4 regions of the Alteromonas sp. RKMC-009 genome follow, and region 4 is predicted to be linked to each of the others. Evidence: predicted binding sites of a transcription regulator. Region 4 holds the regulator's gene; each other region holds the start of a gene.
The links. The regulator LexA, encoded in region 4, represses DNA repair genes until DNA is damaged. The targets are predictions, from matches to a motif close to TACTGTATNNNNATACAGTA.
Positions count from the first base shown of each region.

Region 1 (5,687 bases), 110 kb from region 4:
AAGATGCTGAATGGTTTATCCGGCTGGACGTGGTGGACAACGTGGAGCGTGTTCTCACCGGTTTGAAAATGAAGTTATAAAAAAGGCCTTCCCGGAGAGAAGGCCAAACAGCAAGAACGCGTACACACTTCAACAGTGCATAATAAAATACGCAGGAGAAAACCCGCGGGTTCAGCAACGATGCATTAAGCATTTTTAATCCTGTTGCTGCGTCATCACCAGCAGTTCGCCTGACGCCCTTGCATCAGACAATGCCCGGTGATGCTGTTCCATATCAATGCCGAAGTGTTTTGTCAGCGCCGCCAGTGAATATGAGGCAAGTCCGGGAAAGGCTTTTCTGGACTCTCTGACAGTACATAACTTGGGCCGCCGGAAAGGCTGCTCAAGACGGGCAAATTCCTGTTTGATAAATCCATAGTCGAAATTGACGTTATGGGCGACAAACACACAGTCACGGGTAAAAGCATCAATGGATTCAGCTACGTCGGCAAATACCGGCGCACCGGCAACCATATCGTTACTGATCCCGGTCAGTCTGGTAATAGACGAAGGAATGTGTCGCTGCGGATTGATTAAAGACTGCCACTCATCCACCACTACCCCGTTGATGATTTTCACAATGCCGACTTCGGTGATCCGGTGATACTGGCTGTTACCGCCTGTGGTTTCGATATCGACAACAGCGTAGGGCTGCTCCGGGTCACGGTACCAGCTTACCTGCGTTATTTGCACATCAAATCCGGCCTGCTGCAGCTTCTGAATACTGACAAGCTGGTTGCGGCGAAGCTGATCGCCGGGCGCCTTAATTTCTTCAAACCGCAGCGCCCCGTTTTCCACCACCATAATATCGGGGAACCCGTCACGCAGACTGGCAAAATCCTGCGCCATCATTTTCAGCATGGCGGTTACCTGTGTAACCGGCGCATGTGTCAGCAAGCCTTTGACCGGGTCCAGCAATTTTGCTCCCCACAGGAACAGGCTGTTCGATTCTCCATAATGGGCAGCGGCCATGGCCGTTACATGCTTCATCAGTGCGTCTGCAGTAGTAAAACTTGCCAGCAGTTCATCAATTTTTACCGCAAATGAATCGTATAAAGCATTATTCTTCAGGCTTTGGGGACGCCGGTCGAAGGCAGTTACCGGCGCATCCTCTTCAAACAATAATGTCCAGAACGTGAGGGCAAACAGACTCCGCCACAAGCGATTCTCAGTTCGCCAGGCTTCAGCGCCGTGACGCTGATACCAGGCAATGACGCCCCGTTCAACAGACTGATTCTGACTCTCGTCCAGTTGCAGCGTACGGGACGCGTTGCGCAACATATCAGTCACGATACTGGTGCGCTTCTTATGATATTTACGCTGATAAAAATCTTCTGCGAAAGCCAGCAATGTATCTGAGGGCGGGGTATCGATAATGCTTTCCAGACTTTGCTTTACCTCGTCTTTTAATCCCTCTTTGTAAGCTTCCCGAATCCATTTTTCTTTTGCTGTGTCGCCGGGAGACTGTTCAAGAAAAGTCAGTGCAGCCTGCCGGTCGACAGAAAGTAGCTTTGACCCCAGTTTTGCGTGGTATTTTTCCGCCAGCACCGCTGAGATGGTGGAGAAGGTTTCCGGCACGGGGGCTTTCGCTGCTGCCAGACAGGCCTCATCATCAAGAAAATCCAGTTCGCCGGTGCGTGAGGCATAGTAAAAAGCAGCGCCGGCATCCTCCGGCAATTCGAAGCGGGCCTGATCAGACACAGCCTGGCCCCGCGTACGCATGATGCCGAGATCACGCATGGAAAACTGATTCAGCCGCCCTTTAGTGTTTCCGAAGAACAGAAACAGTAAATAACGCATAGTGGCATCGAAGCGGCAAAACAATAAATGCTCCACCGACAATGACGCCGGCCAGCCGTGACGTTTTATGCCATCGAATAAGTCTGCCATCAGCACACTCTTTTTTGCTGAAGCAGGCTGACCGCTGATCCCGAGATCATGCAGATATTGCAGAATGTCGGCCTTGGTCAGCATACCGGCCAGTTCCTGCAGCGGCGCTTCTGTTACACACCCGAACCAGCCGGAGGCGGAAAGCGCATCTATTTGCTGCTGCGGATGCGGTATTTCTTCGTAGTAGAAATGCTCACGGTTGATGATGGCGTATTTGCGGTTTGCTGCACGGGCGATGATGCATTGCTGCGGTTCCGGCAGTGCATTGAAATCCTCAATAAAACGCCGCGCACTGTCGTCCAGCAATGCGCCACTGGCACCGTCGAAAAAGGACAAAAACTCGCGGAAGTGATCAAGATAATATTTTTCAGGCAACGTTTTACGCATCATCTGCACCGGACACTGTACACCTGACCAAGTGTATATTTATACAGCCACCTTAATCAACCCGCCGGATGCAGTTTCCTTACAATCCGGATATCTGTTTTCTGCGTATATCAAAGGTTAACAACATCATTTAATCAGTTATCCGGAGTGGTTATGAGTCTGACGACCCCTAAGTTATTTCACTGCCCCTATTGCATGGAGCCGAATGAAGTAGAAATTGATGAACAGAACGATATCAATGTTATGCAGGTACTGGATTGCCAGGTCTGCTGCCAGCCTATTGAAATGACAGTGTACAGCGACGGCGATAACCTGACCGTGCAGGTTGAGCAGGAGAATGCCTGATATGACTGACCCGTCCATGCGGCATTTTTCCTCTGCTGCTATCAATGAGCTGGAAAAACAGACCCGAACGAACCTGATCAACTGTTTGTCCGGCTACAAAGGGGCCAACCTTGTGGGCACCACTGACGGTAAACGGGATAACCTGGCCATTATCAGCTCTGTATTTCACGTGGGGGCACATCCTCCTCTTCAGGGCATGTTGTTACGTCCGCATACTGTGCCACGGCAAACGCTGGAAAATATTCGTGAAACAGGTGTGTACACCATTAATGCAGTCAGCGCCGGCTGGACAGATAAAGCTCATCAGACTTCCGCCCGCTATGATGAACACACCAGTGAGTTTGATGCCACAGGCTTAACACCGCTGAAAGAAGACGGATTCGCCGCGCCATTTGTCGCCCAAAGTCCTTTGCGTATGGCCATGGCGGCAAAAGAAATATCCACGCTGCAATGTAATCAGACAGTACTGGTCATTGGCAGGGTGCTTGATATTTACGTGATGGAAGGGGCCACCGGTGAGGACGGACAACTGGATTTGGAGAAAATGAATCTTGCCTGTATCAGCGGGCTGGATACTTACCACCGTGCGGAACCCATCGCCCGTTATGCCTATGCGAAACCGGACAAACCCGTCACGCTGGCAGGTAAAAACGCATAAATGCACAGGTCCTGCGGTGAAGAAAAGTTAATCTACATCAAATATGTGACGGAACGATTTGGCAGTCCCGTAAATGTGTCGTATAACTATTGTCATAGTAAACCTGTCATCGCGGCAGGTTTTTTACGTTACAAGACCAAATAAAAACAAATCATTCTCGTTTAAGCTTTATGGGAGCAAATTATGAGTAATGTGAACCGTCGTGATTTCCTAAAACTGTCAGGCACCACACTGATCGGTTTGACGTTAGGTGGCACTGCACTTCGCGCACAGGCACAGGAGCAACTGCAGACCGACGACCCCACAGCACAGGCATTGAAATATACCCCGAAATCAACGGTGGAAGGGTCTCAGTGCGGCAATTGCATGTACATTCAGGGCGAGGACGGACAAGCTCACCGTCCATGCGCCATTTTCCCGGGTAAACTGGTTAACACCAACGGCTGGTGCAGTGCCTGGGTAAAACGTCCGGGCTAAATTTGAACCCGGACAGTTGGATCAGCGGGGTAATACCCGCTGAAGCCAGCCTCCCGGCACACACCAGCGCCATACAAACCCCAGCGCATCCTGCTGATAAGTAAACAACAAAGACACCAGTACCGCTGCCACATGCAGCAATCCGCACCACACCACCAGTCCGATTTCAGTTTGCCAGCCGGCGATCGCCGGAAACGTTGCAACAGTCAGAAAACACACTGCCAGAGTCTGAAATATCAGTCTGCCCCCGGGTACGTTTTCAATCTCATCACCGGTGACCGCACGGAAATGTTTCGGGTTCGCCATAGAAAAGTGCAGGAAACCGGCAATGCACAACAGTAAACACAAAAATGTCATCATGCTGTCTGCTCCCCGGTGCTGCCCGCTTCCGGTGCAGGCCGTCTCCGGCGGGCAGGGCTGTCTTTGCGGCCTGACGGCGCGCGTTTAGATTTAGGTTCAGCTTTGAGTTTACTCACCGCATACCAGGCCAGAGCGGCCAGGATAAGACAGGCTGCATCGAATATGATCCTCAACGTATCAGGCATCAGAACAGGTGATGTAGCGACATCCAGCAACGGAATAAAGGTGAAGAGCACTGCTGCTGCCAGCGTTTGCCAGAGCCAGCCTTTCCGGTCGCGTCTGAACAGTCCGGCTACCACACAAAGCCCCCATACAATGAAAAAGCTGCGTATTTCCCAATCACTGCGTGTCGCCAATTCTGCAGGCAACAGGCGGTTCGCCCAGAAATAAGCACCGGTAGCCACCATCAGCCCGGCGATAGCACCAATGTTTGTGCCTCTCACCAGTTCGAAGCCTCTGCGTCCCATTTGCTTCTTGGCGCGCTTCTCTACCCAAAGGACAGAACCGGTCCCCACCATTAACGTGCCCAGGATACCGGCAAAAAAGAGCAGCCAGCGGGTAACACTGTCGGCAAAACGGGCCTGATGCAGCATGTCCATATAGTTATAAATTGCCTGGCTGGTATTCGGTGCAGAAGACGCCTCTTCTACTTTCAGAATTTCACCTTCAGAGTTAAAAACCAGCCCGCTGTTCCCGCCACGACCGGCGGATAACTCAACACGGTTGGGACCGGATACAGAAAATGTCGCTTTATCTGTGCCCGGATTTTTAATGGTGATGCGGTCAGCAGGTACGCCCCATTCAGCAGAAGCACTGGCCATAACCTGTGCCAGCAGGGCGCTATTGTCCACAACTGGCGCTGCCGGCTTATGTTGTATTGCCCGCGCTTGCGGTGCGCCCCGTTGCGGCCCGCCCTGTCCCTGCGGACCTCCGCCACCCGGAGGACCACCATGACCACCACCACTGCCGTTCCACGGAAGCAAAGTGCCTCCTAACAGTAACAAGCCGGAGAATGTGATCATCAGATGAAATGGCAGCGCCAGTACGGATGCCAGAACGTGCCCGTCTATCCAGGAAAGCAGCTTCTTCTTTGGCCTGAACATGAAAAAATCTGCAAAGATTTTACGGTGCATGATCACGCCGCTGACAATACCAATCAGCATCATCATGCTGACAATGCCGACAAAGGTCTCACCTGCAGCACGCGGTACGCCGTATAGTTCAAAGTGGAAGCGGTACAGAAAATTGCCACCGGCGGTTTCTCTCGGGGTCAGCTCCTCACCGGTAGACGCATTCAGAACGGCACGCTGCGAACGCATTTGCTGGCGATCTTCCCCGCCATTGCGCCAGCTTGCACCGACCGTTTCTTCTCTGGGTCCCGGTAAAGAAATTTGCCATTCCTGAGCCCCCGGGGCCTTACCCTGCAGATAGCGGTACGCCACTTCAGCGCTGTTCTCAGCCGGCACAGACACGTGCAATTCAGGCTGCATCCAGTGAGTAATTTCACTTCTGAAAAATGCCAGCGTACCGG
Region 1 is NZ_CP031010.1:4,737,371-4,743,057, forward strand. It holds gene DS731_RS20570 (hypothetical protein) at 1-80, shown strand, start outside; gene DS731_RS20575 (exonuclease domain-containing protein) at 196-2,319, opposite strand; gene DS731_RS20580 (CPXCG motif-containing cysteine-rich protein) at 2,470-2,661, shown strand; gene DS731_RS20585 (flavin reductase family protein) at 2,663-3,319, shown strand; gene DS731_RS20590 (high-potential iron-sulfur protein) at 3,503-3,796, shown strand; gene DS731_RS20595 (DUF3325 domain-containing protein) at 3,818-4,156, opposite strand; gene DS731_RS20600 (PepSY-associated TM helix domain-containing protein) at 4,153-5,687, opposite strand, start outside.
Region 1: DS731_RS20575 (exonuclease domain-containing protein) is a predicted target of LexA. The motif match lies at 2,346-2,365, and genes of this name have one in related genera.

Region 2 (5,687 bases), 820 kb from region 4:
CCGCTGCCATCACAACCGTTGTTGTTCAGGTAGCTGTTTGCTTCCGCTACCCGCACAATGCCGTAACCGTACTGGTTATCTCTGCCTGAACTGCCACGATCTTCTGCGGTGGCATTTAACGCGTTTCTAATCTGCGTAGCGCTGCACTGGGGATGAAAGCTCCAGACCAGGGCCGCTGCACCGACAACGTGTGGCGTGGCCATAGATGTGCCGCTGAGGGTGGCGTAGGTGCTGTCCGGATAGGTGGAGTAGACTGAACTGCCGGGGCCGGCAATTTCCACCTGCGAGTTGTACTGTGAATAGCTGGCGCGGTTTTTACCGGAATCAACGGCTGCAACAGATACTACGGCATCGTAGGAGGCAGGGTAAGACAGTGAACTGTTGCCGGCGTTACCGGCTGCGGCGACCAGCAGCATGTTATCGTCTGTGAAACCCTGCATGGCAGACGCTTCTGCCGAAGACGAGCCTGAGCCCCCTAAACTCATGTTAACCACATCAGCGCCGGCATCCTGACACTGGTCGATAGCAGTAATGATGTCAGAGGCGTAAGTCCAGTCACCGTTGTCGTTGAATATTTTCACAATATGCAGGCTGGCACCGGGATAGACACCGATCACACCCTCTGAATTGTCATAGGCGGCAATCGTACCGGCAACATGCGTTCCGTGGCCGTTGCCATCGTTATACCAGTTACCCACTGCACTGTTATTGCCAATTCCGGTAACCCCGTCATTGGTGCCCGGTAAATCCGGATGACCCAGATTATAACCGGTATCAATAATACAGACTTTGCGGGCGCTGGTATCAGACTGGATCAGCTGATTCGCCTGTACCATGGTGTAACCATATGGCGTGGACTGGGCCATTAACTCCCGCACCGGATCAGGGGCGATATCAACGTCCTTACTCTTGCGCAGGGCGTTGAGTGCTTTCTTATTTAATGTGACGACAGCCATGCCATGGCGTTCCATCACTTTAAGTGTCTTGCCACCTGCCTGTTGTATGGCAGATTTCACTGATGCCACATCCAGCGCCTTGTCACTGGCATTAATGCTGCCTTTGCCCGCCATTGCGCCTTTACCATTTTTAAAGGTGACAATGTAGCGTTCATTGCTTTCCTGTAAACGCAGATCCTGGCGCAGGTTCTTTAACTGCTCAAAGGTAAGTGGTTCAGGGGAAACACTGACCGGCCCGTTGCCGGCAGACGCTGCAGTAGCGGTTAATGTAATTAAACTTAACGATGTAGCGAGTAACGATTTGGATGGTAATGTGCGTAATATGGACATTATTTTTTTCCTGTCTTGTTGTTATCCCCTCCCGCTCTGTGGCGTGTTACTACGGGGTATTTTTACCGGGTCTGTACACATCGGTTTATCTGCTTTAGTGATGACAAAAACTGTTCCGTCAGCTTGTCATTCAGGAGAAATAAACCGGCTATGCACAAACGTTGTAAACGCTGCTTTTTTCTGCAGCTCGAAATCCATACTACTTAAGTCTATCGGGAGTTACGCATATAGCCGTATAACTATGAATGGCATTTAATACGTATAAAAAACGGGGGTATTGGTATGCCGGCCAGGCATGACGGGCAGCGGAGAAACAAAAACTGACTAAAATTTAAGTTAAGGAAAAGATAAATAAAAACAGATTTATCCCGAAATCCAACTTAAATTTTGTGTAAAGATGTAATCAGGAAAAGGGGCGATAGCGTATCCGGGGGCGGAGCCGGAAAGGTTTGCTATGCAATACCTTTCAGTGTCCGGTTTATCCAGCCAAGAAGGAACTTTGCCTGCGAGGGATTATGATTAACAATTTCCGCATAACGGGCGACTTTCTTGAGTGCATAGCCATGCAGAAATACTTCCGGTGGCATGTTGTTGATGGCCTTTAAGGATTTTGTACCGATGATCCCGTCAACGTACACATCAGCAACTTCCTGAGCCAGTTTCGACGCTGCAGACAGACCGGCATTAACAGCGAAGTCAAAGAGGGTTTCAGCTACACGTTGAGAATCAATAAAGTCTCCGCGGATCCGTTCCCAAAAGTGCTGTTGATAGAACGCTGCGACATGGGGCATCAGTTGACTGTCGGGAACGCCGGCATCAAGTAGCGGCCAGCCTTCCCAGTCAGGATGAAAATTGCGGGCTATGCCGGCGTAGGTAGCACCACCGCGGTCACCCTCCACACGATGAAGTGTATAGCCCCCTTCGTTATCAATCATTTTTTCAAAGGCGGGTAAAAAAGCAGCCATGACATCCTCCCTGATGAATGGTTAAATTTTACGCTTATTACCAGTTTATCTTTTCAATAAGGTTTTACAATCCTGTTGTATTAACTTTTTGCAATATTTTGACCTTTTATTCAGTGTTGAACTTTGCACTGGCATAGTTGACATAATCCGCTAAAATGCTGTTCATATATACAGTGTGGTGGCAGAGTGCGAAAGATTATTCACGTTGATATGGATTGCTTTTACGCTGCAGTTGAAATGCGCGACAATCCGTCATTGATCAATAAGCCCATAGCGATTGGCGGCAGCGCCGATCGCCGTGGCGTGATATCAACGTGTAACTATCCGGCAAGAAAATTTGGCGTGCGCTCTGCCATGGCAACAGCATACGCAAAGCGTTTGTGCCCTGAGCTTATTCTGGTTCCCGGCAGAATGGATATGTACGTCCGCGAGAGTCAGCGTATCCGTGAAATTTTCAATGATTATACCGACCTCATCGAGCCTTTATCTCTGGATGAAGCCTATCTGGATGTCACTCACACCACTTTGTTTAACGGCAGCGCCACACTCATAGCACAGGATATCCGCCGGCGAATTAAAGAAGAACTGAATCTGACTGCCTCGGCTGGTGTGGCATCATGCAAATTCGTGGCTAAGGTAGCCAGTGACGAAAATAAACCGGACGGGTTATGTGTGATCACACCGGATAAGCTGGATGCATTTGTCAGAAATATGTCGCTGTCAAAAATTCCCGGCGTGGGCAAAGTCACACAGCAGAAGTTGCAGCGTCTGGGCCTGACTACCTGTAATGATGTCCGGCAATATCCCTTTGAACGTCTGCAGAAAGAGCTGGGGAAATTCGGTTCAGTGCTGTGGAACCGTGCTCACGGTGTGGATGAGCGGGATGTTAATGTCAGCCGGGTAAGAAAATCAATCGGAGTGGAACGTACCTTCAGCAGCGATTTGCATACGCTTGATGAATGCAAGGCGGTACTGCCTGTACTGTGGGAGAAGATGCAGCAACGCATTGAAGGGCATTTAAAAAAGACCGGTGAGCGGAAATGTCTGATAAAATCTCAGGGCGTGAAGCTCAAGTTTCAGGACTTCCAGCAAACCACCGTTGAGCACCGTCATCACGATATCCAAGAAGCGTTTTTTTATGAATTGCTGGATGAAGCGTGGCAACGGTCCAGAGGCAGGGGTGTCAGGCTGGTGGGCATTCACATTGGATTAGCCGGCGGTTTGCCGGCAGAGCAGCTGCTATTGCCACTGGAGGATGAATAATATGTCAAAGTCGGTTGTGCCCGGAACGTATCAACATTACAAAGGCAACTTTTATACTGTCATCGGTGTGGCTAAGCACTCAGAAGATGAATCGGAACTGGTGGTGTACCGGCCGGAATATGGTGAAAAAGGGCTTTGGGTGCGTCCGCTGACCATGTTCACTGAGCAGGTGGAAGTGAACGGAGAAACGGTTCCCCGTTTCAGACATATTGAAGAGCAGGACCGGGATTAATCATCCGGTAGAATAAAATCATAAAAGGGGCGCAAAGCGCCCCTTTTAAATTACTCGTATCCGCTGTTTTGCCGTTACTGGTTGCGCTCAGCATCAAATACCTTAATTCCCGCTGTCCAGGTCTGCAGCACCCGGGTGCGCCAGATATCTTTCGGATCTACATCGAAGATGTCCTGATCCACAAGAATAAAGTCAGCCCATTTCCCCGGGGTCAGCGTACCCAGACTGTCTTCCATATGTGCGGCGTAGGCAGCATCCAGCGTAAAGCCTCTGAAAGCCTGCTGAACGGTCATCGCTTCGTGAGCATACCAGCCCTTTACCGGCTGGTTGTTTCTGTCCTGACGGGTAACGGCAGCATGAATACCGTAAAACGGATTGGCCAGCTCTACAGGAAAGTCTGAACCCAGCGGAATGGGGATCCCTGAATCCAGCAAAGTCTTCCACGCATATGCACCGGCCATGCGATCCTTTCCGAGGCGGTCTTCTGCCATGTTCTTATCGCTGGTGGCGTGGGTGGGCTGCATGGAAGGCAGTACACCCAGCTCCGCAAACCGGGGCAGATCGTCGGGATGAATCACCTGAGCATGTTCAATACGGTTTCTGAAGTCAGCATCAGGATGTTTTTTCATTTCCTTTTCAAATTGATCCAGCGCCATACGGTTTGCGCGGTCGCCGATAGCGTGAAAGTTGAGCTGAAATCCGGCGTTCATGACTTTACTGAACAGGGGAGCCATTTCTTCAGGCTGGGTAAGCAGTAAACCTGTCTGATGCGGATCGTCGGTATAAGGGGCCAGCAGAGCTGCACCACGGCTTCCAAGTGCGCCGTCACCATAAGCCTTTACACTGCGGATAAACAGAAAATCATCACTGCTGCGCACCGGTCCGTTATCCAGCATGGCGTCCAGGTCCTTGTCTGTAGCACTGACCATGGCGTAAATACGTACCGGCAACGATTGTTCTGCTGCACGGGCCAGATAAAAATCGTAAACCTGATGAGGAACACCGGCGTCATGCATGGCGGTAACACCCACGGACAGCAAATGCTGACCGGCGGCATTTAGCTGCTGATGGTAAAGTTCTGCGCCCGGGGCTGGCATCACCTTTTCCATCAGTCCCATGGCATTATCAATCAGCACGCCAGAGGGATTACCATCGGCATCACGCATAATTTTTCCGCCCACCGGGTCTGGCGTATCACGGGTAATACCGGCCAGTTTTAATGCGGCTGAATTGGCCCAGCCTGCATGGGCATCAACTCTGGTCAGCCACACCGGACGACGAGGGATCGCTTTATCCAGAATGCCTGCGTCCGGGAAGCTGCGATCCGGCCACATTTCCTGATTCCAGCCACTGCCAGTGATCCAGTGCTGTTCCGGATTGGCAAATGCGTAGGCAGCAGCCAGCTTAGCCGCATCCTGCGCACTTTTACTCTCACGTACATCCACTTCCAGTAAACTGCTGCCAAGGCCAAGCAGGTGACCGTGGGCATCAATAAGACCGGGCAGTAAGACATTGTTGTGACCATCTACTACTGCGTCGGCGCGGGGAGATTCCGGGTCCAGTTTTTTCACTTTGCCGTTTTCTATCAGCACAGAAGAAAAGGCGATCAGCTCGCCTTTTTTATTCAGGGTATAGCCGCTGATATTATTGATTAATGTCGTGCCGGCAAGGGAGTTAAATGAGGCAGTAAGCAATACGGCGGCACTCCACCGTAATGAACGTTTAAACAATGACATGGCTTAGTCCTGCTCCTGTTCAGTTAGATTAGGTGGCTGAAGTAAATAGTCTGTCGCCCAGATTTTTTGCATGCTCTGCTGGCTGATATTCCCGCCGGTGAGTATTACCAGGGCGGTCTGGCCTTTTGGCGCTTCCAGTGCCCAAGAGGTTACCGCTGCCATGCTCATGGCACTGGTGGGTTCTACATGTAGTTTCAGCAAATGT
Region 2 is NZ_CP031010.1:4,025,297-4,030,983, reverse strand. It holds gene DS731_RS17670 (S8 family serine peptidase) at 1-1,286, opposite strand, end outside; gene DS731_RS17665 (glycoside hydrolase family 108 protein) at 1,739-2,251, opposite strand; gene dinB (DNA polymerase IV) at 2,438-3,514, shown strand; gene DS731_RS17655 (DUF1653 domain-containing protein) at 3,516-3,746, shown strand; gene DS731_RS17650 (amidohydrolase) at 3,821-5,482, opposite strand; gene DS731_RS17645 (serine/threonine dehydratase) at 5,486-5,687, opposite strand, start outside.
Region 2: dinB (DNA polymerase IV) is a predicted target of LexA. The motif match lies at 2,408-2,427, and genes of this name have one in related genera.

Region 3 (5,687 bases), 1.4 Mb from region 4:
AGAGTGCTGAGTAGGCTTAGTTTTCACTTCGCCGGAAGCAGGCATGTAAGGTACCAGCGTCAGGTGCATGAACATGGCGCGCTCGCGGCCGACTTCTGTACCTAACTGACGAATAGCTTCCAGGAACGGTTGTGATTCAATATCACCTACTGTACCGCCTACTTCAACAATAGCTACATCGTGACCTTCTGCACCGTCGATAACGCGACGCTTAATTTCGTTGGTGATGTGCGGGATGACCTGGATGGTTGCACCTAAATAGTCACCACGTCTTTCACGGCGTAATACTTCTTCGTAAACCCGGCCAGTGGTGAAGTTATTACGCTTGGTCATACGGGTGCGGATAAAGCGCTCGTAGTGACCTAAATCTAAATCGGTTTCTGCGCCATCATCCGTGACAAACACTTCCCCGTGCTGGATTGGGCTCATTGTTCCCGGATCAACGTTGATATACGGATCCAGTTTTAACATCGTAACGGTGAGACCACGCGCTTCAAGAATAGCTGCTAACGAAGCGGCAGCAATACCTTTACCAAGCGATGATACGACACCACCGGTGACGAAAATATAATTTGTCATGCGAAACCTAAGGCGTTGGAATTTTTGGCTAATGTGCTGAGAGTTGCGAAAACCGAACTAAGCACCTGGACGGCGCAACATTATAGCGAAAGAGTAGCAGGCAAACAATCGGTTTGCCTGCCGGGCTGGCGGGTTTATTTCAGGTAAATTAATAAAGCCTTAAGTATCACGCCTGACTTAGCCGTTTTAGCGTATAGATTAAATCCAGTGCCTGCCGGGGAGAAAGTTCATCGGGAGACAAATTATTCAGTGCATCCCGCAGCGGGTCAGGCATATCGGTAAAGTGCATTTCCGATTGTCCGGCTCTGGTTGTGGGCGAACCGGAATCTGACGACGTTTTTGTTATTTTTGTGGCCGGGGCGTCTTCCTGTGGTGCCCGGTTTTCCAGTTCATGCAATTTAGCCCGGGCAGCATTGATTACCGGACGGGGAACGCCGGCAAGCTGGGCAACCTGCAAGCCATAGCTTTTGCTGGCCGCACCGGTTTCTACCGTATGCATAAAGCGAATGGTATCGTCGTGCTCTACCGCATCTAAATGTACATTGACCACGCCTTCTTCAGAATCAGCTAATTGTGTCAGTTCAAAATAATGGGTGGCAAACAAGGTATAAGCATTAATCTCCCTTGCCAGGAAGCAGGCACATGCCCAGGCGAGAGATAAGCCATCGTATGTACTGGTGCCGCGCCCGATTTCATCCATTAATACCAGCGAGTGCTCAGTGGCATTATGCAAAATATTGGCGGTCTCGGTCATTTCAACCATAAAGGTAGAACGCCCTGACGCCAGATCATCAGATGCGCCAATACGTGTGAAAATACGATCCACACGGCCGATTTTTGCATTTTCTGCAGGTACGTAACACCCAAGGTATGCCATCAGTACAATCAGAGCGGTCTGACGCATGTACGTTGATTTACCGCCCATGTTCGGACCGGTAATAACAAGCATGCGTTGTTTGGTGTCCAGGGTTACCGGGTTGGCAATAAACGGGTCGGTCATGACCTGCTCAACCACCGGATGACGACCGGCTTCGTAGGTGATTTCGCGGTTGTCTGTGAGGATAGGGCAATGTAAGTCGAGCGCGGTCGCCCGGTCGGCAAAACACTGAATCACATCCAGTTTAGCCAGTGCTTCGGCTGTGTTTATCAGCTTAGTAAGCTGAGGCTGGAAGGCATCGAATAATCCTTCATAAAGCTGCTTTTCCAGAGCCAGCGCCCGGCCCTGACTGGTCAGTACTTTATCTTCATGCTCTTTCAGCTCAGGCGTAATGTAACGCTCGGTGTTCTTCAACGTTTGACGGCGGATATAGTCTGCCGGTGCTGCGCCGCTGTTTGCGCGGCTTAATTCGATAAAAAAGCCATGCACTTTGTTATAGCCCACTTTCAGTGTAGAGACGCCGGTACGCTCCCGTTCTCTGACTTCCAGAGCATCCAGGTAGTCCGTGGCTCCCCTTGACAGCGCCCGCAATTCATCAAGCTCTTCATTAAAACCTTCAGCGATAACACCACCATCGCGGATCACAACCGGAGGGTTATCCACGATAGCCTGATTTAACAGGCTTTGTAATTCGGGGTAGGTGCTGACAGCCTTGGCTAAATCCGCACATAACGAATCCTCAAGAGAGGATAACTGGTCGAGCAGTCCGGGCAATTCGTTAAACGCATTGCGTAAACGGGAGAAATCCCTGGGACGGGCCGAACGCAGGGCTAACCGCGCCATGATGCGTTCTATGTCACCAATGCGTTTTAATGTATCGGCGATATCTTCATGACCCTGTTCAATCAGTTTTCCGATGGCCTGCTGGCGTCGGGTGAGTTCATAATGATCGGTAATGGGGGCGTGCAAATAGCGTTGAAGTAATCTGCTGCCCATGGGGGTGGCGGTAGAATCCAGCACGCTGAACAGAGTATTTTCCTGACTGCCTGATAAATTGTCGGTTAATTCCAGATTTCTTCGCGTGGCGGCATCCAGCTGAATACGTGTTTCCTGCTGTTCACGATGAATACTGCGAATATGGGGCAGGGCGGTACGTTGGGTATCTTTAACGTATTGCAGTACACAGCCGGCTGCACCGGTGGCTTTATCTAAGCCGTTGATGCCGAATCCATCCAGTGATTTGGTGCCGAATTGCTGATTGAGTTGCTCTGTTGCCGTTTGCGGATCAAACTCCCATTCGGGACGGCGACGTAAACCTTTTCGTTTTTCAATAAGAGGTAAACCTTCGAATCCTTCCGGATAAAGCAGTTCCGCAGGATTAAGGCGTTGCAATTCGGCCAGCAATTGTTCATCACTGTCACATTCAACCACCAGAAAACGTCCGCTGCTGATATCGAGGGTGGCAACGCCGTACTGCATGCTGTGACCGCACACTGCAGCAAGCAGGTTATCACGACGCTCTTCTAATAGTGCTTCATCGGTCACTGTGCCCGGCGTGACAATACGCTGAACCTGACGTTCCACCGGCCCTTTGCTGGTGGCAGGATCGCCAACCTGCTCACAAATCGCCACAGACTCGCCCATTTTTACCAGGCGCGCCAGGTAACCTTCCACTGCGTGATAAGGCACTCCCGCCATGGGAATGGGTTCACCACCGGATTTGCCTCTGGCTGTTAATGAAATATCCAGCAGGTGTGCGGCCTTTTTGGCATCGTCATAGAAGAGTTCATAAAAGTCCCCCATCCGGTAAAACAGTAAAATATTAGGATGTTGTGCTTTTATGGCCAGATACTGGCGCATCATCGGCGTATGTGATTCCAAGAAAACCTCTTTTTTTATTCTGGCGCAATGTTGCTAGTTGTGAAGGGCGCGCGGTCGGGGGGCGTAATTGCATTTGAAACCGTCTGCCGCATGGATGCGGCAGTCGAGCCCCCAGGGATGGGTTTTCGGCGTGTTTCAAATGCAGTTACGCTCCCCCTACCATCAGCGTACTTCACTACAAAGCTTTCATCAGGCCAACTTTCTGTCTTTACAGTTTGCTAAATGTGTAAAATGGTACAACGGAATTAATTCATTGGTGAGTATTATTCGTATGAGCGCAGATTTTTCAACTGTTTCACAAGACAGTGCCTTACTTAAACAGGTGGTTGCCACCGGAGATGTGCTTCGCCGGCGAAACTGGCATGTATCCTGTGCTGAGTCCTGTACCGGTGGTGGAATTGCTTACGTATTAACTTCTGTTTCCGGTAGTTCTGACTGGTTCAATCAATCCTGGGTCACTTATTCAAATGAGGCTAAGCAATCACTTACTGGGGTGAAAGCTGAAACGCTTGAAGAATTTGGAGCTGTATCGGAACAAACCGTAGCTGAAATGGTGCGGGGTGTTGTTCAGGAGAGTGGTGCGCAGGTTGGTGTGTCGGTGAGTGGTATTGCAGGGCCTGGTGGTGGTTCGGCGGAGAAGCCGGTGGGTACAGTTTGGTTTGGCTTTATGATAGACGGTGAACTGAACACGCAGCGTCACGTATTTTCAGGTGACCGGTTAGCGGTGCGGGAACAGGCCATCGCCCATGCAATTTCTTATCTGTACCAACGACTGGTTGCTGAATAAAACGGGATTTGACAGACTAATTGTGAAATCTTACTTGACTGTATGCTTATACAGTATAAAATGCACTCAACATTCGAATTACGTTTCGTGAGTTACTGAAGCGCTGACCGAATTATATTTTGCGGAAGTTAAAAAATAACAGAAGTAAAAGTGGCAGCGTAATACGACAGGGTAACTACCGGACAGTCATTATCTTGAGGATAATATCGTGGACGACAACAAAAACAAAGCTCTTTCCGCCGCTCTTGGCCAAATTGAAAAGCAATTTGGTAAAGGTGCCATTATGCGTCTGGGTGACAATCAGGCACATGATATCGAAGCCATTTCTACCGGTTCACTCAGTATCGATATTGCACTTGGAATAGGCGGTTTACCTTGCGGGCGTGTTGTTGAAATCTACGGTCCTGAGTCATCAGGTAAAACAACTCTGACACTGCAAGTTATCGCTGAAGCGCAAAAGAAAGGCAAAACCTGTGCATTCGTTGATGCGGAACACGCACTGGATCCTGTTTACGCAAGAAAGCTGGGTGTAAACATTGATGACCTGCTGGTCTCTCAGCCTGATACCGGTGAGCAGGCGCTGGAAATTTGTGACATGCTTGTTCGTTCCGGCGCTGTTGACGTAGTAATTGTTGACTCGGTAGCTGCATTAACACCGAAAGCCGAGATTGAAGGTGAGATGGGTGATTCTCACGTGGGTCTTCAGGCACGTCTGATGTCTCAGGCGCTGCGTAAGCTTACCGCTAACATCAAGAAATCGAATACGCTGTGTATCTTCATCAACCAGATCCGTATGAAGATTGGTGTTATGTTCGGTAACCCTGAAACCACTACCGGTGGTAACGCGCTGAAATTCTATGCCTCTGTGCGTCTCGATATCCGTCGTATCGGTGCGGTGAAAGAAGGTGATGAGGTTGTTGGTAACGAAACCCGTGTGAAAGTGGTGAAGAACAAAGTTGCCCCACCGTTTAAGCAGGCGGAATTCATGATTCGTTACGGCGAGGGTATCAGTAAGGAAGCTGAACTTATTGACCTTGGTGTGAAGCAGAAGCTGGTTGATAAAGCCGGTGCCTGGTATAGCTACAACGGTGACCGTATTGGTCAGGGTAAAGCGAACGTAATGGCGTTCCTGAAAGATAACCCTGATATCGCTAACGACATCGAAACCAAGCTGCGCGCAGAGTTACTGGCTCAAAAAACAGTGAAGCCTGAAGAAGCCGAAGGCGAAACAGAAGAAAAATTGTAAGATTTATGTCCGGCAGCCTGTGAAAGGCTGCGCATGAAACGACAAATCAATAGACAGTTAATCAAATGAGAAGCCAGCTGAAAAGCTGGCTTCTTTTTTTGTGTGAAAAAACCGGGTTTTAAAAAATCAATGTCCTGAAAGGCGAACCGTCCTGTAAGAAGGCCTCTGTAGACCGTTTAACTCTTTTTATTAGTGTTATCTAATAAAAAGAATAATAAAATCAGTAGGTAATGAACTGTCCAAAAGACGAGGAATGCACTTTTTTTATCGTTCAATTTACTGTAGAAGTGAAGATGACTGCCGTTAAAAATATAAAC
Region 3 is NZ_CP031010.1:1,353,374-1,359,060, forward strand. It holds gene DS731_RS05835 (CTP synthase) at 1-579, opposite strand, end outside; gene mutS (DNA mismatch repair protein MutS) at 746-3,319, opposite strand; gene DS731_RS05845 (CinA family protein) at 3,609-4,124, shown strand; gene recA (recombinase RecA) at 4,333-5,370, shown strand.
Region 3: mutS (DNA mismatch repair protein MutS) is a predicted target of LexA. The motif match lies at 3,534-3,553, and genes of this name have one in related genera.

Region 4 (5,687 bases):
CGCCGCTGACAGTACTGTCGTTCGCTATTTTGTTTTATCCCCTGCCAGCCGGTGCGGACTATCTGTTTACTTTTTATCTTGTGGTGACCATCCTCTTTCGCATTGGTTATGCACTGGTAGACATACCTCACAACGCGATGATGGGGTCACTGACCAGAGACAGCCATGAGCGGACACGTCTGTCTTCATCCCGCATTTTTTATAATTCCTGTGCAATCCTGCTCTTCGCCGCATTTGCCGGCGATACACTTGCCATGCTGGAGTCACAGGATAACGGGATGCGGACTATCTTGCTTATCACGGCAAGCGTGTTCATGCTGGTGAATATTTATTTATGTATTTTGCCGGTCTGGCGGGAAGGTAATCTGACAGCGGTCAAACACCCGCCTCCGCTCAGTAAAGCATTCCGTGCACTCCTGCGAAATAAGGCATTCATGGTACTGGCGTTATATTCATTGCTGCCGTGTATCTTTATTCCGGTGTTCTACAAATCCGGCGTTTACTTCGCAAGCATGCTTTTTCACGACGAGAAGCTGACGACCTGGCTCATTATGAGTCTGGCGGCAGGAAAGCTGGTGGCGCTACCCTGGTTTAACCATCTCTCACAGCGCATGGAAAAGCATCATGCCATGATCCTTGCGCTGGCCGGGCTGGCTGTGACTTTCCTTAGCTTTCTTCTGCTGATCCCGGCCACGATGACCGGCGCCTGTGTTTATTTCGTTGTTTGTGGTTTTTTCTCAGGCGGACTGCTGGTACTGGTGTGGTCAGCATTACCAGACACCATTGAGTACGGTGCCAGGGATCAGGGGATACCTAATCAGGCGCTTACCTTTGGCGCATTTCATCTGGTGATGCGGATAAGCGACGGGCTGTCTTTTGCTGTGATTGCCGGTGCGCTGGAATATGCGGCGCAAAGTGCAAACGCTGATATTGAGTCTGTGCTATTCGTCGAAATCATTTCGCTGGTAGCCAGCGCAGGCTGTCTGCTCGGGGCTGTGGTGCTCTGGTTTTATCCTCTCACCCGGGCGGTGCATAACGCGTTAGCTACTGAAAAAGATAAATAATGACGCCAAGGGTAAACGGCGACATTACGGTAGTGATGAGGATCGACGCAGAGACCTTCGCCGCCTCTTTCTGATAATACTCTGCAAGCATAAACGGGCCTGTACCTGCAGGTAACGCGCTGAGTAAAACCACGTAAAAAATCCCTGTCGCGTTATCAGGCATGATCAACATCGCGATTACGTATGCCAGCGCCGGGTGGACAAGTAGTTTGGTGATCACAAAGCTGATAACCGAAGCGCTGCTGCCTTTCGTTGAGGTATGACTGCCCGCAATAAACAATCCTATGGTTACCAATGCGCAGGGGGCTGCAGCGTGACCCAGCAACGATGCCGTGGTCAGCAATGGATGGGGAGGGTCAATATCAAAAGCGGTAAACATGACCCCGGCCATTGGTGCAATCACCACCGGGTTTTTCAGCAGCTTTACACTTACATCTGCAATCAGACTACGAAGGCTTACTGCTTTACTGAGATCAATCTCTATCAGCACAATGGCAACGGCAAATAAAACACAAACGGTGATGATTGTCGCAATGAGCACTGGCGTCTGCGTTTCGCTTCCTGCTACCGCCATGAGCAAGGGAAAGCCCATAAATCCGGTATTGGCGTAACTGGTGTTTAGCCCGTCTATTGCACTCTCTGATAGCGACATATTACGTTTCCTTTGTACTGCGACAGTAAGCGTAAAAATGACAAACACGGCGAGGGTGAAGCTCAAAACAAAACCCGGTTGCCAGAGAGACGCAATGGCAGACGTTGCTGTGATGTCAAAAAGCAGCGCAGGCAACGCCAGCCAGACAACAAATTTATTGAGTTGTGTAGTGGCAGAGTCGTTCAGCAAATCCCTTTTGCGTAAATACCAGCCAAGGAATATGAGGGCAAATATGGGGAATATGAGCGTGAAAACAGACAACATGAAATGACAGGTGATCAGGGAACCGGCGGTCAGATTACCTTTAGTCTTATCATTCAATCCAATATAGAATTGAGTTAATTCTGATACAAATATTGAATCATCATGGATATAAAACCCTTAAGATATTTTATTGCGGTAGCTGAAACCGGTCATGTGGGTCGGGCTGCGCAGCGGCTAAACATCACTCAGCCACCTCTCAGCCGCCAGATCGCACTGCTGGAAGAAGAGCTGGGTACGGCATTGTTCAGTCGTCACCCGAAAGGCGTGAGTCTGACTGCCGCAGGAAAGCAGTTTTACCGCGACAGCAAAACCATATTGCAATCGGTCAGCAAAGCCGCGGAACGGGCAAGAGCGACCGGTGCCGGAAAGTCGGGAAGCTTGTCTGTGGGATTCATGATGCATGCGGCTTATAACATTGTGCCTGAACTGGCCAGACAGTTTATGTCCCGTTATCCCGCTGTGTCCTTTCATATTCAGGAGGTTATTCCCTTTGAGTTAATTAATGGCGTTACTTCTGCGCAGTTTGATGCCGCCATCATGTTAAAGCCGGCGACGTCCCGGGGACTGGAAATACTGTCTTTGCGCACTGAAGCGCTCTGTCTGGCTGTTCATAAACACCACCGGCTGGCCGGGGCAAAAAAAGTCTGCGCAGAGGATTTAGTTGACGAAAAATTCATTGTTACGCCCCACAATGTGGCGCCGGAGCTGCGTAACACCATTGAACAGTACTGTGCTGAAGCGAACTTTGTGCCCCGTGTGGTGTTAGAAACCCAGTTACAGCAAACCATCGTGTCGCTGGTGGCCAGTGAAGTAGGGATTGCGCTTGTGCCTGAACCGCTGAAGCAGGTGTGTCCGCCGGATGTGGTTCTGCTGCCGCTGAACAGAGCGCCGGTGGTGGAATATGTGCTGGTATGGCAGCAGGACAACAGCAACCCGGCTTTGGCCCGATTTATTGAGTGCGCGTCGAAATAACCGTAATAATTTCGCCGGCAGCCCTTGTCAAACCAGCGCAACTGTATATACTCACAGGAACTGTATAGAAAAACAGGGCTGTTTATGCGTCCACTTACTCCAAGACAAACGGAAGTTCTCGAACTGATTAAAACCACCATGCTGGAAACCGGCATGCCGCCCACCCGTGCGGAAATTGCGAAGCAATTAGGGTTTAAATCAGCTAATGCAGCAGAAGAGCATTTAAAGGCGCTGGCCCGTAAAGGTGTAATCGAAATTCTGGCGGGTACCTCACGGGGTATAAAGCTGAATATTCCGCTGGAAGCAGAAAACGATGAAGACGCAGGCTTACCGTTAATCGGCCGTGTTGCGGCAGGTGAACCTATTCTGGCGCAGGAACATGTGGAAATGCATTACAAGGTCGACCCTGATCTGTTCCACCCCCGTGCGGATTTCCTGTTACGTGTAAACGGTATGAGTATGAAAGATATCGGTATTCTGGATGGTGATTTACTTGCCGTTCACCGTACTACTGACGTGCACAATGGGCAGGTTGTTGTTGCCAGGGTTGATGAGGATGTCACGGTAAAACGTCTGGAAAAACGCGGCCGCGAAGTATGGCTGCATGCAGAAAATGAAGAATTCGATACCATCAAGGTGGATCTTGCTGCTGAACCATTCAACATTGAAGGTCTGGCTGTAGGTGTTATCCGCAATGCTGACTGGATGTAAGGCTTTTCGCTAAGCGCGGTGCAATAACTATTGTGCGCACTGGCCACAGCGCTGAAAAATTGGAAGGGCGATGATGTGAACCATCATCGCCCTTTTTTTTACTATTGGCTGGTATGTGCAAAGTGCAGTGTCTTCAGCGCCAGCAGAAAAACATCAGCATCGTCTTCACCACTGACATTTTTTACTACAGTAACCGCTGTTTTATGTTCACGGCAAAGAATGGTCATTGTAATGCCGCCCATACTGCCACCTGAGTGCATCACTGCATCAGGAATATCGTCCATCAAAGCCAGCGCGCTGGCATTGTCTTTATACGCTTTACGTTGTTTGTAATCGCCAAAACCGGTTTTCCAGCCTATGCCGAAGCCCACGGTTTCACCATTGTTAAGCCTGGCAGGAGTAAACATGGCCCGGGTAGTCTCTGGTTTCAGGTAATCGCTTGCCACATGGGCTACAGCAAACCGGACAATATCTGACGGCGTAGAAATAAAACCGCCGCCGGCCCATTTATAGCTGTGATCCGTTTGTGGCGCATTAATCAGCTCACCTTCGTGTACGGTGTAAGGTCTCGCCCGGTGATCGATGATGGTGTATTGGTCGTCAAATACCGTGTTGTCCAGTTTCAGCGGCGCAAACACTTCTTCGTTAATGATGGCGCGGAAATCCCGGGACGGGTCAGCCCCTTCCATTGCGGCACTGACCAGTGTCCAGGCAAACGTTGAATAACGGTGATCTGTGCCGGGTGCAAACAGCAGTGGATCATCTTTAAACATCGCCAGTGCACTGTCGATATCCGGATAACTTTCATTCAGAAGGAATTCATTGGCTCCTTCTTTGTAGTGCCTGATGCCTGCTGTATGTGAGGTAAGCTGGCGCAGAGTAATGACCGGTTTATCAGCTGGCCATGCGCTGACGTATTCAGTGACCGGTTTATCCAGATCAATGTTGCCCGCTTCCGCAAGACGCATTAATCCGGCCGTAGCGATGAGTTTAGAGACACTGCCGATACGCACCTTGTGATCTGTCGTCATAGGTACATGGTTTTCAACGTCGGCAAAACCGTAGCCTTTAGCCATCAGCATGCCCTTATCGTTACCGAGCGCCATGGTTATACCCGGCACTGTGTCATGACTTACCGCTTCTTCAAACAGAGCGTTAATAGCGCCGGAAGGAAGATCTTTGGCAAAAACAGAGGGAGTTAAAAATAACAGAAAAGAGGAGAAAACTGCGCGGCGCAACATAGAAGCAATCCCTGACAATAAAAACAACCAGACTACCGCAGTTAACAGATCGCTACCAATAAAAAGGCCCGCTTGCGCGGGCCGGGCATCCGGACGGTGATGCGAAAACTTATTTAGCTTGTGCTTCTGTGGTGATGTGCAACGTCACTTCATCACTTACATTCGGTACGTACATATCAATACCGAAGTCAGAACGCTTGATGGTGGTCATTGCATCAAAACCAATCGCTTCTTTCTGAGTCATCGGGTGTACACCTGAACCATTCAGAGTGACATCCATAGTGACGGACTTAGTCACACCTTTGATCGTCAGATCGCCGGTCACTTCCATCGTCTTATCACCTGTCATTTCAACATCTGTACTGGTAAATGTTGCAGAAGGAAACTTCGCTGCATTGAACCAGTCAGCACCGACAAATTCTTCATTCAGCTTTTTAACAAATGAATCAATGGTATCAATTTTCACAGACACATCGATTTTGCTGTCTTCCGGCGCGTCTTTGTCAAACACGATGGTGCCTTCAGCGCCGTTGATAGCGGCTGTCGGGTTAGAGAATCCGAAGTGATTCCATGAAGCGATAACGCTGGTGTGAGTAGGATCAATCTGGTAGCTGACAGGCGCCGCGAATGCGCCTGCACTGATTAAACCTGAAACTAATACTGCCGGGATAAATTTATTCATTACACATTCCTTTCATAACGTTGATGTCACAAGTGTGAGGACGATTTACTTACCTATAATACGGCGTTCCTGAAATACGGATGTGTCGAAGATCTGAACGA
Region 4 is NZ_CP031010.1:4,844,219-4,849,905, reverse strand. It holds gene DS731_RS21105 (MFS transporter) at 1-1,064, shown strand, start outside; gene DS731_RS21100 (AEC family transporter) at 1,045-1,980, opposite strand; gene DS731_RS21095 (LysR family transcriptional regulator) at 2,083-2,952, shown strand; gene lexA (transcriptional repressor LexA) at 3,037-3,663, shown strand; gene DS731_RS21085 (serine hydrolase domain-containing protein) at 3,765-4,904, opposite strand; gene DS731_RS21080 (YceI family protein) at 5,014-5,586, opposite strand.